Regions from separate parts of the Alkaliphilus flagellatus genome, predicted to be linked through region 2. Evidence: a T-box and tRNA genes for the amino acid it is inferred to sense, from the RefSeq annotation. Region 2 holds a T-box; the other holds one or more tRNA genes.
The links. A T-box is a leader RNA that pairs with one kind of tRNA and senses whether it is charged. The one in region 2 lies ahead of KQI88_RS11590 (valine--tRNA ligase), so its partner is inferred to be a tRNA-Val.
Positions count from the first base shown of each region.

Region 1: it encodes a tRNA-Val, which carries the amino acid that the T-box ahead of KQI88_RS11590 (valine--tRNA ligase) is inferred to sense. The anticodon was not compared.

Region 1 is NZ_JAHLQK010000001.1:869,982-877,669, forward strand. Features, by position in the region: gene KQI88_RS04035 (NADH:ubiquinone reductase (Na(+)-transporting) subunit F) at 1-594, opposite strand, end outside; gene KQI88_RS04040 (NADH:ubiquinone reductase (Na(+)-transporting) subunit E) at 606-1,196, opposite strand; gene rsxE (electron transport complex subunit RsxE) at 1,196-1,849, opposite strand; gene KQI88_RS04050 (FMN-binding protein) at 1,851-2,456, opposite strand; gene KQI88_RS04055 (RnfABCDGE type electron transport complex subunit D) at 2,453-3,415, opposite strand; tRNA gene KQI88_RS04060 (tRNA-Val) at 3,643-3,718, shown strand; gene KQI88_RS04065 (dicarboxylate/amino acid:cation symporter) at 4,020-5,168, shown strand; gene pepF (oligoendopeptidase F) at 5,427-7,265, shown strand; gene KQI88_RS04075 (hypothetical protein) at 7,489-7,688, shown strand, end outside.
Region 2 is NZ_JAHLQK010000004.1:260,929-268,616, reverse strand. Features, by position in the region: gene KQI88_RS11605 (ABC transporter substrate-binding protein) at 1-208, opposite strand, end outside; gene KQI88_RS11600 (hypothetical protein) at 398-718, shown strand; gene pgsA (CDP-diacylglycerol--glycerol-3-phosphate 3-phosphatidyltransferase) at 835-1,377, shown strand; T-box leader at 1,504-1,730, shown strand; gene KQI88_RS11590 (valine--tRNA ligase) at 1,787-4,441, shown strand; gene KQI88_RS11585 (bifunctional folylpolyglutamate synthase/dihydrofolate synthase) at 4,574-5,866, shown strand; gene KQI88_RS11580 (YncE family protein) at 6,050-6,997, shown strand; gene KQI88_RS11575 (DUF4364 family protein) at 7,080-7,607, opposite strand.

The DNA of each region.
Region 1 (7,688 bases), on a different contig from region 2:
TAAATCGATAAAGTTTTTTTCAAAATTAGAAGAAGCGATTGAATAAGCTCTGAAAACTTCTTCTGTACTATCTCCATAGGGCGGTGCTAGTAGCTGAACATACTGACCAGCTTTAAAATCGATTTCTTGTCCATCGGTAATTTTAATCCTCAAAAACTTAATAGTAGGTGTAATATCCTTGGCAATTTCTATAGCACCTTTAAATTGTTTTACATTAAATAAGTCTTCTGGAATCTGTATATTCATATCCTCCTTAACCTTTACCTGGCAGGATAGACGAACATTATTTTTTATATCATTATCTGAAAGATATGTAAGTTCTGTTGCAAGTACAGGACCAGCACCACTATCTACCTTGCACTTGCAATACCCACATGTTCCCTTGCCACCACAGGCAGATGGAATGAAAACTTCATTAGCGATTAAGGAAGATAACAATGTATTCCCACCTTCGACTACAAGTTCTTTATCATTATTTATTACTATTTTACACTCTCCATAGTCAGCAATACGGACATTGGCCCAAGTTAGTATAAGGGCAAGCACTGCTGTAATTCCAGTAATTACTGCTACAGTTATTAATATATTATACATAAGCTAACCCCCTACTGAATATTTACAATTCCTGAAAAACCAATAAAGGCTAAAGCCATCATTCCCGTTATTATTAAAGTAATTCCAGCTCCTTCTAATCCTTTAGGTATTGGAGCTCTTTTTATTTTTTGTCTGATGCCAGACATAGCTACTATAGCTAACATCCATCCAATCCCCGAACCTACACCAAAGGCAATTGACTGTAAAAGATTATAGTCACGAATTACCATAAAAATAGCTACTCCTAAAATCGCGCAATTTACAGTAATCAATGGTAGAAAAATTCCTAATGAATAATATAAAGTTGGTAGATAACGTTCAACTATCATTTCAACTAATTGAACGAATGCTGCAATTGTAATAATAAAAACTATAAAACGAAGATATTCAAGCCCAAATGGAACTAGTAAGTAGTGGTATATGAAATAGTTTAGAATAGTAGTACCAGTTAAAACGAAGGTTACTGCTTGACCAAGGCCTAAAGAAGTTTTAGTTTCCTTAGATACAGCAATAAAGGAACACATACCTAAAAAGTTTGCTAATATCATGTTACTAGTAAAAATAGAAGCAAAGAATATTACTAAAGGATTAATACCTTCCATTAGTTGCCACCTCCTGCTAGAGATACTTGTTTATCTTGTTTTGATACTTGCTTATCTTGCTGTGAAACCAAATATGTATTTGCTATCCATATTAATAGGGCAAGCATGAAGAATCCACCTGGAGGCATAATCATAAATATCCATTTAGGCCACCAATTGCCCATAATAGTTATTCCAAATACACTTCCAAAGCCTAAAATTTCTCTAAAAAATGCAATAATAAGTAAAACCAAGGTATATCCCATACCAGAGGCTATTCCATCTATAAAAGATAAAAATGGTGTGTTGTTTTGTGCAAAGGACTCACAGCGACCCATAATAATACAGTTAGTTATAATTAATCCGACATAAGGACCAAGAGCTTCACTCATGGAAGGAAAATATGCCTTTAAAACAATATCTACTATAATTACATAGGCAGATATAATTAAGGTTTGCACCATCATTCGAATATGTTTAGGTGTAGATTTTCTAAGAAAAGATACAGTTAGGCTTGAAAAAGATGTAACAAATATTACACCTAGCCCCATTACTAGAGAGTTCATCATAAGGTTAGTAACTGCAAGAGCAGAACAAATACCTAAAATCTGGCGAAATATGGGGTTATCGTGAATGATACCAGCAGCAAAAATTTTCTTTATTTGTTTAAACATTTTATTTATCACCTCTCTTACCGAGAATTACTTTTTCTATATTTTCATTAATAATATTTAGCACCGAATTTGAGGTAACTGTAGCTCCTGAAATAGAGTCAACCGTACCTCCCATATTTGGCTTATAATTTATATAATCTCTTGACACTTCTTTGGATATAAGAACTTCTCTAAATTGCTCTTTAAACCAATCTTCATCTATCCTGCCACCTAGGCCTGGAGTTTCGTTGTGGGATAAAAACTCGATACCTACAATTTTATTTAAGTCTGGAGTTAAGCCTATAAGTCCTTCCAAGCTTCCCCATAAGGCATTTCCTTGTACAGGATAAATGTTAGCCACTAAAGAGTTATCTTTGTAGCCCTCGTAGTAAATGTCGTTCTCGCTTTCCACAACTTTAAAGTGAGAATTAAAAAGTTTGTTTATTTCTGAAGGATTTTTACCTTTGGTAGGTATATCTAAAACATAAAGTAGTGCACTTTGTTTTTTTACTTCCTTATTAGATAAAACTCTATCTTTGGTTACTTCATTAATAGTAGCAAGTACGCCTGTATATATTACAGTAACAATGATCATAAAAATAACTGGACGAAAACTAAATTTTTTCATGCAGATACCTCCTTTTTCCGAGGAGTTTTTATATATTTTACGGCTTCATCAATAATTGGAACAAATATATTCATTATTAGAACAGCAAACATTGCGCCTTCTACAAAGAGTCCAAATACTCTGATAATAGTAGTTATAATTCCTGTTAATACTCCATAAATCCATTTGCCTTCTTTTGTTTTAGGTGCTGTAACAGGGTCCGTAGTCATAAATACAGATAAGAATAAAAATCCACCAGAAAATAGCGAGAATAATGGATGCTGTGCACCCGATACATTACTTAAATATAGTATTGAGCTGAAGGTTAGAAAACCTATAACTGGCGCTAACATTAATCTCCAATCAGCTGATTTATGTCTTAAAAGAATAAATGCCCCTATTAAAATAAGTAGTCCACTTGTTTCACCTAAGGATCCTGTAGCATTACCTAAAAATAGTTGCTTAAAAGGTAACATAGTATTGGTTTCTCCAAAATGTATTAATGGAGACCCTTGGGAAATAGCATCTACTGCAGGAGTAATATACTTTCCAAAGCCGCCTGGAAATCCACTGGATGCCACATTCCAACTAATAGTTAAAGGCTCTGGAAATGTTACATAAATAAAGGTACGTGCAGCTAAGGCAGGATTGAATACGTTAAACCCAAAACCTCCAAAGACTTCCTTTGCAAAAGTAATACCAAAGACTATACCTATAATTCCTACCCATAGCGGTGTAGAGACTGGTAATGTTAATGTAAACAAAATGCATGTTACAAATACTGCTTCTGTGACTTTTTTGTTAAGACGCTTTTCAAAGAAATATTCTGTTGCTACTCCAAATAAAGTAATAGTAGCCATTAAAACTAGTGTACGCCATCCAAAAAAGTAAATTGAGCCTACTATGATTGGAATTAGACTCATTATAACTTTTCGCATAACTGCTTGTTTTTGGAATGTTTTTTTATAAAACTCCCTCATTATGACTTACCTCCTTAAATTTGCAAGTTTATTTTAACTATACTATTGTCTACCCTACAGATATACGTTCAAAACTATAAATGTATTACAATACCATGAAAAATAGCCTGATTTGCAAATATTGTTGCAAATTTTAAATCTAGGTGATATAATTTCAATTAATTATAAACATTAAGATTACACTTACATAGAATTTAAAAGCAATTATAGTACAAAAAAATATATTGGAGGATATAGCTCAGCTGGCAGAGCGCTACGTTGACATCGTAGAGGTCGTTGGTTCAAGTCCAATTATCCTCACCAGTTAAACAAAGTAATAGCAAGGGTTTTGGAAAAAAGTAATTTTCTGATAACCCTTGCTTTTATTTACTCAAGCTTATTAAAAAAATTTTACTAATAGATATATAGGAAGTACTAATTTAAAAATTTTTGCAAATAATATAAAAGCATAAAAAATAGACAATTTACAGAATAATATTAATCTTAGATTGAATAAAGATAATATATAATATATAATAATGCTTAATAGGGATGGAAAAACTTCCTTATTAAGTAAGTTATTATTTATTAATTATTCTAAAACAATTGAAATGGAGGAGAAGGAATGAAGAAGCTAGGATTGTTACCAAAATTACTGATCGGAATTATATTAGGTATAATTATTGGTACCACTAAAATTGAAATTTTAACTAGACTACTTGTGACATTTAGTGGCATCTTTGGACAGTTTTTAGGTTATATAATTCCACTATTAATTATCGCCTTTGTTGCACCTGGTATTGCAGAACTAGGTGATCAAGCAGGAAAACTTTTAGGAATCACTGCAGGATTAGCCTATATATCGACTATCATAGCAGGTACAGCAGCATATTTTGTGGCAAGTAATGTACTACCTATGCTTATTCCTAGCGGTGCTAATATAGGAGGCACAGGCATAGAGGTTAAAGCTATATTTGAACTCGAAATAGCGCCTATAATGGGGGTAATGACAGCTTTAGTTACTGCATTTTTACTTGGTCTTGGAATTGCTTCAATCAAAGGTAAAACTATGTTTGATTTTGTGAAAGAATTCCAAAATATTATTGAAAAAGTAATCGATAATATTATCATACCATTGTTACCAATATATATAGCAGGTATATTTGCTGAAATGGCCTTTACAGGCGAAGTAATGCAAACTATGGCAGTATTTGGTAAGGTATTCTTATTAGTAATAGCTGTTCATATTTCATATCTTATTATACAGTTTTTAGTAGCCGGATCAGTTGCTGGAGTAAGTCCATTTGCAGCTCTTAAAAATATGCTTCCTGCTTACTTTACTGCTATAGGAACTCAATCTTCAGCTGCTACAATTCCTGTAACTGTTGAGTCAACTAAGAAAAATAAAGTAAGTGATGAGATAGCGGACTTTGCAGTACCTTTATGTGCTACTATTCATTTAGCAGGTAGTACAATTACACTTACCACTTGTTCTCTTGCTGTAATGCTTTTACAAGGAACAACTTTAGATTTTGGGCAAATGCTTCCATTTATTTTGATGCTAGGAGTAACTATGATAGCGGCTCCTGGAGTACCTGGTGGGGCTGTTATGGCGGCTCTTGGTCTACTTTCATCAATGCTTGGTTTTACAGAAGCTCAATTAGGGTTAATGATGGCACTGTATATGGCACAAGATAGCTTTGGAACAGCTGCCAACGTAACTGGTGATGGTGCTATCGCTATGGTAGTAGATAGAATAGCTAGAAAAAAATAATAATAAATATTTTATTTATAAAATGGAGGGTTTTTTAACCTTCCATTTTTTGTAATAAATTATAAGGTTATCTAAACTACGTAGAATATTAGTAATATTTTAAGGAATCCTTACACTAGGATGTGAGTAATTGTATAGCAATATACGAACCCTATATTGTTTTAAGTTATAGGAAATAAATAAAAAGGATAAATATATTTTATGTTGAAACAGTATATTCAATAAGAAGATATAAACAAAATGAAAGGGGAATGTATAATGGGAGAAGAAAAAAATAACAAAGGTACAAAAGTGTTAGAAAGAGTAGAAATCAGTGAAGAGTTTAAGTGGTCTATTGAAAATATGTATCAAGATGAAAGTCATTGGGAAAATGATTATAACAGAGTAAAAGAACTTATTGAAGAGTTCAGTCAGTACCAAGGAAAACTTAATAATAGCAAAGGACTTTTAAATGCATTAAATCTTTATGAAATGCTATATGAAAAAGCATTGAAGGTTTATACATATGCAAAGATGAAAAGGGATGAAGATAATACAAATACTAAATACCAAGGATTAACTGATAAGGCACAAGGTTTATATATTAAAACGGAAAGTGCCGTTGCTTTCTTTGTACCGGAAATTCTACAAATTTCTGAAGAAGAAATAAATCAATATTATAGTGAAAAAGATGAATTAAAGAAATATCAACATTATTTAAGTGAAATACTAAGGAATAAAGAACATGTACTTTCAATAGAAGAAGAGCAAATTATTGCGCAGGCAGGAGAAATAGCTCATGCTTCTCAAGATATATTTACTATGTTAAACAATGCTGATATGAAATTCCCTACAATATTAGATGAAAATGGTGAAGAAGTAGAAGTAACACATGGAAATTTCATACAGTTACTAGAGAGTTCTGACGGAAGGGTAAGAAAGGACGTTTTTTCTGCTCTGTATAATACATATAATAGCTTTAAAAATACATTAGCAACCACATTTTCTTCAAACTTAAAGAAGGATTACTTCTTTGCGAAGGTGAAAAAACATAAAAGTTCAATAGATGCAGCCTTATTTGATAATAATATACCTATAGATGTATATGACAAACTAATAGATACAATCCATGAAAATCTACATTTAATGCATAGATATGTAAATTTAAGAAAGAAGATGTTAGGTGTAGATGAACTACATATGTATGATTTATATACTCCTATGATAAAGGATATTGAAATGTCAGTTAGCTATGAAAAAGCTAAAGAATTGATTATGAAAGGCTTAGAACCTCTTGGTAAAGAATATATTAATATTTTAAAGTCTGGATTTAAAAATAGATGGGTAGATGTTTATGAAAATGCAGGAAAAACTAGTGGAGCATACTCTTGGGGAACCTATGATAGCTATCCATTTATTTTGATGAGCTACAAAGACAATGTAGACAGTATGTTTACATTAGCACATGAAATGGGGCACTCAATTCACAGCTATTATACTGCTCAAAATCAACCATTTATTTATAGTGATTATAAAATATTTGTAGCAGAGGTAGCATCTACTGTAAACGAAGCACTTGTTATGGATTATATGTTAAAAAACACTAAAGATTTAAATGAAAAGATGTATTTATTAAATTACTATTTAGAACAGTTTAGAACAACAGTTTATCGACAAACTATGTTTGCAGAATTTGAAAAAATTACACATGATAAGATTCAAATAGGAGAAGCTCTAACAGTAGATGACTTGAATAAAATCTATCATGACTTGAATGTAAAGTACTATGGTCCCGATATTGTTGTTGATAGTCATATTGACATTGAATGGGCTAGAATCCCTCATTTTTACAATAGCTTTTATGTTTATCAGTATGCAACTGGATATTCTGCAGCTATTGCTTTTTCAAAACAAATATTAGAAGAAGGAGAAATTGCTGCTAATAGATATATAGACTTTTTAAAAAGTGGAAGCTCTGATTATTCAATTAATGTATTAAAGAAGGCGGGAGTAGATATGACTAGCTCTGAGCCGATAAAATCTGCATTAAAAGTATTTGAAAGCTTACTGGATGATATGGAAAATATTGCTTTATCTAAAAAAATTAATTTAAACTAGAAATAGGGGCCTTTGTTGATAGAGGCCTCTATTTTATTGTTTAAGAAAATATACATTTCTAATTTTGAGTGTTTCTAAAGAAATAGGAATCTGATAATGTTTTGAGTACTTGAAAATTTACAATAAATTTTAAGTGGACAGGAGTGGATACCATAACATTAGACGACTTTTTATTGTCCAATGTATAAAAATTGTATATAATAAAAAGCATAATGAAAAGAAGGTGATAATTATAGAAAATTTAAATATAGAGCAAATAATAAAAAATAGTACAGTAGAAGAATTATTTCAAGTAAATATTAAAAGTCAGGATTGGGTTTGGGTTAATAAGGATATTTTTTCTGATATTGTATATAATGCCTTAGAATATGAATATACGGATGAAGATTATTTGATAGAGGAAATAAACAATATTTCTGAAGA
Region 2 (7,688 bases):
CTTTACCGTCTATAATCTCGACCTTTAACCCCTCTTCCTCAAAGAACCCTTCAGTAACTGCGATATAATGGGGTGCATAAAATACGGAATGGGTTACTTCCATTACTTGTATTTTAGTAAGTTCTGTCTTACCACTGCATCCTGATAAGCACATGGTGGCAATCATTATAAAAACAATTAAAAAGCTAAGATACTTTTTGTGTATCAATTTAATCCCCTCCAACTTAAAAATAGAAAACTATATAATCTATTATATTCTTATGTAAAATTTGTGTTACTTCACTGATAAACAAAGATAGGTGTTTAGAAGGGGTTTTACAACTGTTTGCTATCAAATGAATAAGAATTAAAAAACTGGCATAAAATCTTAGTATAGTGGGCTAGAGGGGGGATTAGATTGTTCAATATAAAGGTTAATTACGGAACTAAAAGTAGATATGGTTATATAAAAGGAGAAATTGATAATTTTAGTTGGTTTGCATTAGTTCATAAGGATGAAGTAGAATTTGGAATAAGTCCTGAAAATCTAGAAATAGGTAAAGGTAGAGTATCTAGATTATGCTTATATAAGGATATACCTATGTCAAACTATACAAAGAGACTAATTTATGCTAATTATAAAAGAGAATGGGATGTATTTAATAGAACCTATGAAAAAATGATAATGGATTTAGTTGGATATTTAGATAGGATATATTCTATTAAGGCAGTAAAATAATATAAAGCTTAAATCAAATAATTTCCGGTATAAGTTTTGCAAATTTAATGGAATATGATATTATTTATATTGTATAGTACATAGTCACAAAAATTGCTCTGAGAAGAGGTGTATTAATGAATTTACCAAACATATTGACTACCGTGCGTTTTGTGCTTATACCATTATTTGTAGGAGTATTTTTTTCACCTTTAGAAAAAAGCTTATTATATTCTGTTATAATCTTTATTCTTGCAGGAATTACAGATGTTTTAGATGGATATATTGCAAGAAAGTATGATGCTATAAGTAAGTGGGGACAAGCTATGGATCCGCTGGCAGATAAATTAATGCAGCTAACAGTACTTATCTGTTTTACATCAAAGCAGTTTATACCAATATGGGTTATAAGCATATACGGAATAAAGGAAATTTCTATGATACTGGGAGGAATTGTTCTATATACTAAGAAAGATAAATTAGTAGTCCCAGCAAATTCCTATGGAAAGATAGCCACTATAGTTTTTTATATCGCTATTTTAGCTATAGCTTTTGATTTTATATATGGTAAAGCTTTGATTATAATTGCAGCATTACTTACTTTATATGCATTTGTAAGATATGCACTCTTAGGAATACAGGAAATAAAAAAACCGCCAATTTCTGGAACACCTGAGTAAAAATTAGTGTTATAATATAATTATAGTTATGATACTTAAACATTATATTATATAATAAAAAATAAATGTGAGAAACCTATTGACAAATGCTGTTAAATGGTTATAATAATATTAAATTTTATTAAGAAATCAACAATGATGAAGAGGAGTAAATAGTACACCCTTAAGAGATAAAAACCCATAGGCTGAAAGGTTTTTTAGGGCAAAGGCTATTGAAGGTAGCTTCTGAGTTTCTACATTGAATAGAGTAGGTGTAGACGGGTAAACCGTTATATTTATTTAAGTGTCTATTCACATTATTTTTTGTAAATAGAAATTAAGGTGGTACCGCGAATATATCCTTCGTCCTTATTTTGGACGAAGGATTTTTTTATTTAAGAAAATATAAAATTTGAAGGAGGAATAGATAATGGAAAATAATTTAGAAAAGAATTATAATCCTCAGGCGTTTGAAGAACGTATTTATAAACATTGGATGGATGCTAATTATTTTAAAGCAAAAGTAGATCCAGAAAAAGAACCATTCAGCATTGTTCTACCGCCACCAAACATAACAGGACAACTCCATATGGGTCATGCACTAGATCATACACTTCAAGATATTTTAATTCGTTGGAAAAGGATGCAGGGTTATGAAGCTCTATGGCAGCCAGGCACAGACCATGCAAGTATAGCAACAGAGGTAAAGGTAGTTGAAAATATTAAGGAAGAAGAAGGACTAAGTAAGCTAGATGTGGGTAGAGAAGGGTTTTTAGAAAGAGCCTGGAAGTGGAAAGAGGAGTATGGAGGAAGAATAGTAGATCAAATGAAAAAATTGGGGGACTCTTGTGACTGGTCTAGAGAACGATTTACATTAGACGAAGGACTTAGTAATGCAGTAACAGAGGTATTTATCAAATTATATGAAAAGGGATTAATATATAGAGGAAACCGTATTATTAATTGGTGTCCAGAGTGTAAAACTTCTCTTTCAGATGCAGAAGTTGAACATGATGAGAAGGCAGGACATTTTTGGCATATAAACTATCCAATTAAGGATAGTGATGAAGTAATAGAAATTGCAACTACAAGACCAGAAACTATGCTTGGTGATACAGCTATTGCAGTACATCCAGAAGACGAAAGATATAAGCACTTAATTGGTAAATATGCAATTTTACCTTTAGTTAATAGAGAAATTATCATAGTAGCCGATGAATATGTAGATCCTGAATTTGGAACAGGAGCTGTAAAGATTACTCCAGCCCATGATCCTAACGACTTTGAAGTAGGACTAAGACATAATCTTCCTCAAATTATTGTTATGAATGATGATGCTACAATAAATGCAAAGGGTGGCAAATATGCAGGTATGTCAAGATACGAGGCAAGGAAGGCTATTGTAAAGGATTTAGAGGAACAAGGATTGTTAGTTAAAATTAAGGAGCATAGTCATAATGTAGGCCAATGCTATAGATGTGATACAGTAGTGGAACCTTTAACATCAGATCAATGGTTTGTAAAAATGGAGCCTCTTGCAGCACCAGCTATTGAAGCTGTTAAGGATGGAAGAATTAAATTTATTCCTGATCGTTTCTCTAAAACCTATTTACATTGGTTAGAAAATATTAGGGATTGGTGTATTTCTAGACAATTATGGTGGGGTCATCGTATTCCAGCTTATTATTGCTCTAGTTGTGGACACCTAGTTGTTTCAAAGGAAGCACCAACTACTTGCGAAAAATGTAATTCAAATAACTTTAAACAGGATGAGGATGTATTAGATACTTGGTTTAGTTCAGCTCTATGGCCATTCTCCACATTAGGCTGGCCAGAAGGAACTAAGGAACTTGAATATTTCTACCCAACAGATGTATTAGTAACAGGATATGATATTATTTTCTTCTGGGTAGTTCGTATGGCTTTTTCAGGACTAGAGTTTATGAATGATGTACCATTTAAACATGTATTTATTCATGGACTTGTAAGAGATGCAGAAGGTAGAAAAATGAGCAAATCCTTAGGGAATGGTATTGATCCCCTTGAAATTATAGATCAATATGGAGCAGACGCATTAAGATTTACTCTAGTTACGGGAAATTCCCCGGGAAATGACATGCGATTCCATATGGAAAAATTAGAATCTAGTCGAAATTTTGCAAATAAGTTATGGAATGCTACAAGATTTGTATTAATGAACTTAGATGTTGATTATATTGATAAGGACAGTGTAGAGTCTGAACTTACTGTGGTAGATAGATGGATAATTTCTAGACTTAATAAAGTAGCCAGAGAAATAACAGAAAACATGGATAAATTTGAGTTAGGTCTTGCTGTACAAAAACTTTATGATTTTATATGGAATGAGTATTGTGACTGGTATATAGAGTTAGTAAAACCAAGACTTTATGGTGAAGATATTAATAAGAAAAGAGCGGCACAATATACTCTAACCTATATATTAGAAAATATTTTAAAACTTTTACATCCGTTTATGCCATTTATAACAGAAGAAATATGGCAAAATTTACCTACTGTAAAAGATAGTGTAATTGTAGCAGAGTGGCCTAAGTACAAAGAAAATGAAATATGCAGTTTAGCAGAAGAGCAAATGGAATTAATCATGAGTGCAATTAAAAGCATTCGTAATGTTAGAGCAGAGATGAATGTTATACCTTCACGAAAGGCAAAGCTTATTGTTCTAACTACAAAGGATGCAATTGCTAAAACAATATTAGACAACGAGGAATACTTTAGGACTTTAGCAAGTGTTTCAGAAATTGAGTTGGCAAAAAGTAAAGATCAAATACCTTCTGATGCTGTATCTACAGTTATTCAAGGAGCTGAGCTGTTTTTACCTTTAGATGACTTAATTGACTTTGAAAAGGAAATTGAAAGATTAGAAAAGGAAAAGTCAAAACTAGAGGGAGAAATTAAAAGAGTAGTGGGTAAACTTTCTAACGAAGGATTTGTTAGTAAGGCACCAACTCATTTAATTGAGGAAGAAAAGCAAAAACAGGCAAAGTATGAGCAAATGCTAAATAGCGTGTTAGAAAGATTAGAATCATTAAAAAATAGAGGATAAACAATATAAACAGTAGCCTGCATTTAATGTAGGCTATTTTTACTTAATAAAAAATAAGATTTAATATATATTCAAACTTTGATATTATAATTAAAAGACTAAATATTATAACATTTAGAATGGAGTGGAAAAATGAATTATCAAGAAGCCTTAGATTACATTCATGGAACTTATAAATTTGGTAGTAAATTAGGTTTAGAAAATATAAAGTATTTATTAAGCCTATTAGGTAATCCACATAAAGAACTAAAGATTATCCATGTAGCAGGAACAAATGGTAAAGGATCAACCTCTTCATATATACATAGCATATTAAAAGAAGCAGGATATCGTGTTGGACTATATACCTCACCATACCTTGAAGAATTTACCGAAAGAATGAGGATAAATGATGAAAATATTCCAAAGGATAAACTGGCTAATATAACCGCTATTGTTAAAGAGAAAATAGAGGGAATGGTAAAGGAAGGGAAAAATCATCCTACGGAGTTTGAAGTTGTAACAGCTATAGCATTTTACTATTATGCTAAGGAAAATATAGATTTTCTTGTATTAGAAGTAGGGCTTGGTGGCAGGTTGGATGCGACTAATGTTGTAGAAGATCCACTTCTATCTGTAATCACACCTATTGGACTGGATCATACAGAATATTTAGGAGATACACTAGATAAAATTGCATATGAAAAAGGCGGTATAATTAAAGAAAATAGCTTTGTATTATCTTATCCTCAAGAAGCGGAAGTTATAGAGGTATTTAGAAATTTATGCACGGAAAGAAATAGTAAACTTTTTGTAACAAGCTTTGATGAGTTAACCATACATAAAAGTACTATAGAAGAACAAGTTTTTTCAGTAAATATATTAGGTAATGTTTATGATAATATAGAAATACAATTAGTTGGAATCCACCAAATATATAATGCTTGTACAGCTATTGGTGCAGTTGAAGTTTTGCGTAAGTATAGAAATATTAATATTAGCGATGAAGCAGTATTAGGTGGGCTTTGTAATGTAAAATGGCCAGGTCGCTTCGAAGTTTTACAAAGAGGTCCAGTAGTAATTATTGATGGAGCACATAATCTACATGGTGCAGAAGCGCTTAGAAAAAGTATAGAGGCTTTACTAAAAGATTATAAAATTACTTTTGTTATAGGAATGCTTCAAGACAAAGATGTAGAAGGAGTGCTTAAGGATCTTATACCTTTAATGAATAAGGTTATTGCTACAAGGCCAGCTAACCCAAGGGCTATGAAGGCCATAGATTTGGCAGACAAGTTAAAGGTATTTGGAAAAGAAACCTATGTAAGTGAAAATATTAAGGAAGCAATAAACATGGCTATTGAAGAAACAGAAGCAAATGAAGCGATTGTTTTTGCAGGTTCACTTTATATGATAGGAGAAGTAAGAAAATTATTAATTAAATAAACCGTAGATTTAGGTATTAGATTTAAAATCTCTTATCATGATAAGAGGGAATATTATTACTTTAATAAAGAAAAGATATAACACGTATCCCCTGTCACATATATAAAATGCAATCATAAGATAATAAATATAGTTGAGTAGTCGGAAATATATTTTGTATACTTTTGATTGAGAGGTGATGGGATGAAGTGTTTATCCAATGACACTTTAATCATTTCTAACTTCTCCGATGATTCTATTTCCGTTATAGATTTAGTCGGAGGAAGAGAAATTCAAAGAATTAAATTATGCTATAATGGACAATGCTCTTCATCTTCACAATTCGGGCCTCATCATATTGCTTTAGATGAAAGAAGTAAACTTTTGTATGTTCCTAATAGCTGGCACAGCAGTGTTTCTGTAGTAGATTTAACTAGTGAGAAGATAATTGATACTATCTTTGTAGGAAGTTGTCCAAGTCAAGTTATCCTATGCCCCAAATACAATCATATATACGTGGCAAATACGGATTCTAATAGTCTTTCAATTTTAAGTATGGATAATCTGAAATTAATTATACAGCTTCCTACAGGAGAAATGCCTCACGGTATGGCTATGACAAATGATCAGGAGCGTATTTTTATAGGTAATTATGGTTCTGGCGAGATAACTGAGATTGAAACTAGAACAAACGAAAGACTTAAAAACCATAAGGTGGAATGTAACCCATGGCATTTAAGAATCGATGCCAGTGGTGAGTTTTTATTTGCAGTTAATTATAGTGATCAATTTAGCAGAAAAGGAAAGGTAGTTATTTACGAAACAAAAACATTAAAAGAAATAAAAACAATAACTATTGGCAAAATGCCAGTTGAAGCAACTAGTGATAAAACAAATGAATACTTATATATTACAGATTCTGATATGAGCTGCGTTCATATATATGATATACAAAATAATAAATATTCTGGAGAGATTAAAGTTAATTCTATGCCCCATGGTATAGAATTAGATAGTGAAAAAGGAAGACTGTTTGTTACTAGTATACAGAAAAATACAGTTGATATAGTTGATACACATACAAGAAAAGTGATACAAAGTATATCAGTAGGTAAAGAGCCCACTAGCATAATTAAAAAATCCTTTATTTAAAGTGTTATTACCTATACAATTCATATAGCTGGCATATTTCTACATAGTAGATATTATGCCAGCTAATACTTTAAACAAAAAACTATTCAATTAATAGATTAATAATTTGACCATACAGGCTTGGAGCACTTTCGCGCCATTTTTCACAAATTTGTTTTGCATGTTTATTATTAGCTACACTTAATTTTAAATTAATAATAGGCATGTCTTTCTCAATTACTCCAAGCTTAACTAAATATTCATCATCTTTTATCTTTATGTAATCAGCCTTAACTTGTGTGTTCTTTATAAACTTTTCTTTTTGAACATTTAACAATTGATCTATTCGATCAATTTGAGATTTTGGGATACGATTGACAAAATAGCTTAATGTGCTTTTTCCCTTTTCTGTAATTATGAAAATATGTTCATTATCCTCTTGCTTTTCAATAATAAACTTTGAATCCTTTAGCTCACCTAAAAATTGTTGAAGCATAAAATAATTCATAATATCATTTTCTAAAACAAACTGAGTAATCTGTGGGTTTGACATTGGAAACTCAATACGATCAAATATATGAAGAAGAAGCAGTTTGTTTTCTGCTAACTGTTGAGAGTTATTGGTAAACATAAATACACCTCTTTCTAAAAACGTTTAACCTTTATATAATATATTAATCTATTTATAGTGATTTTTAAAGTATAATTGTTG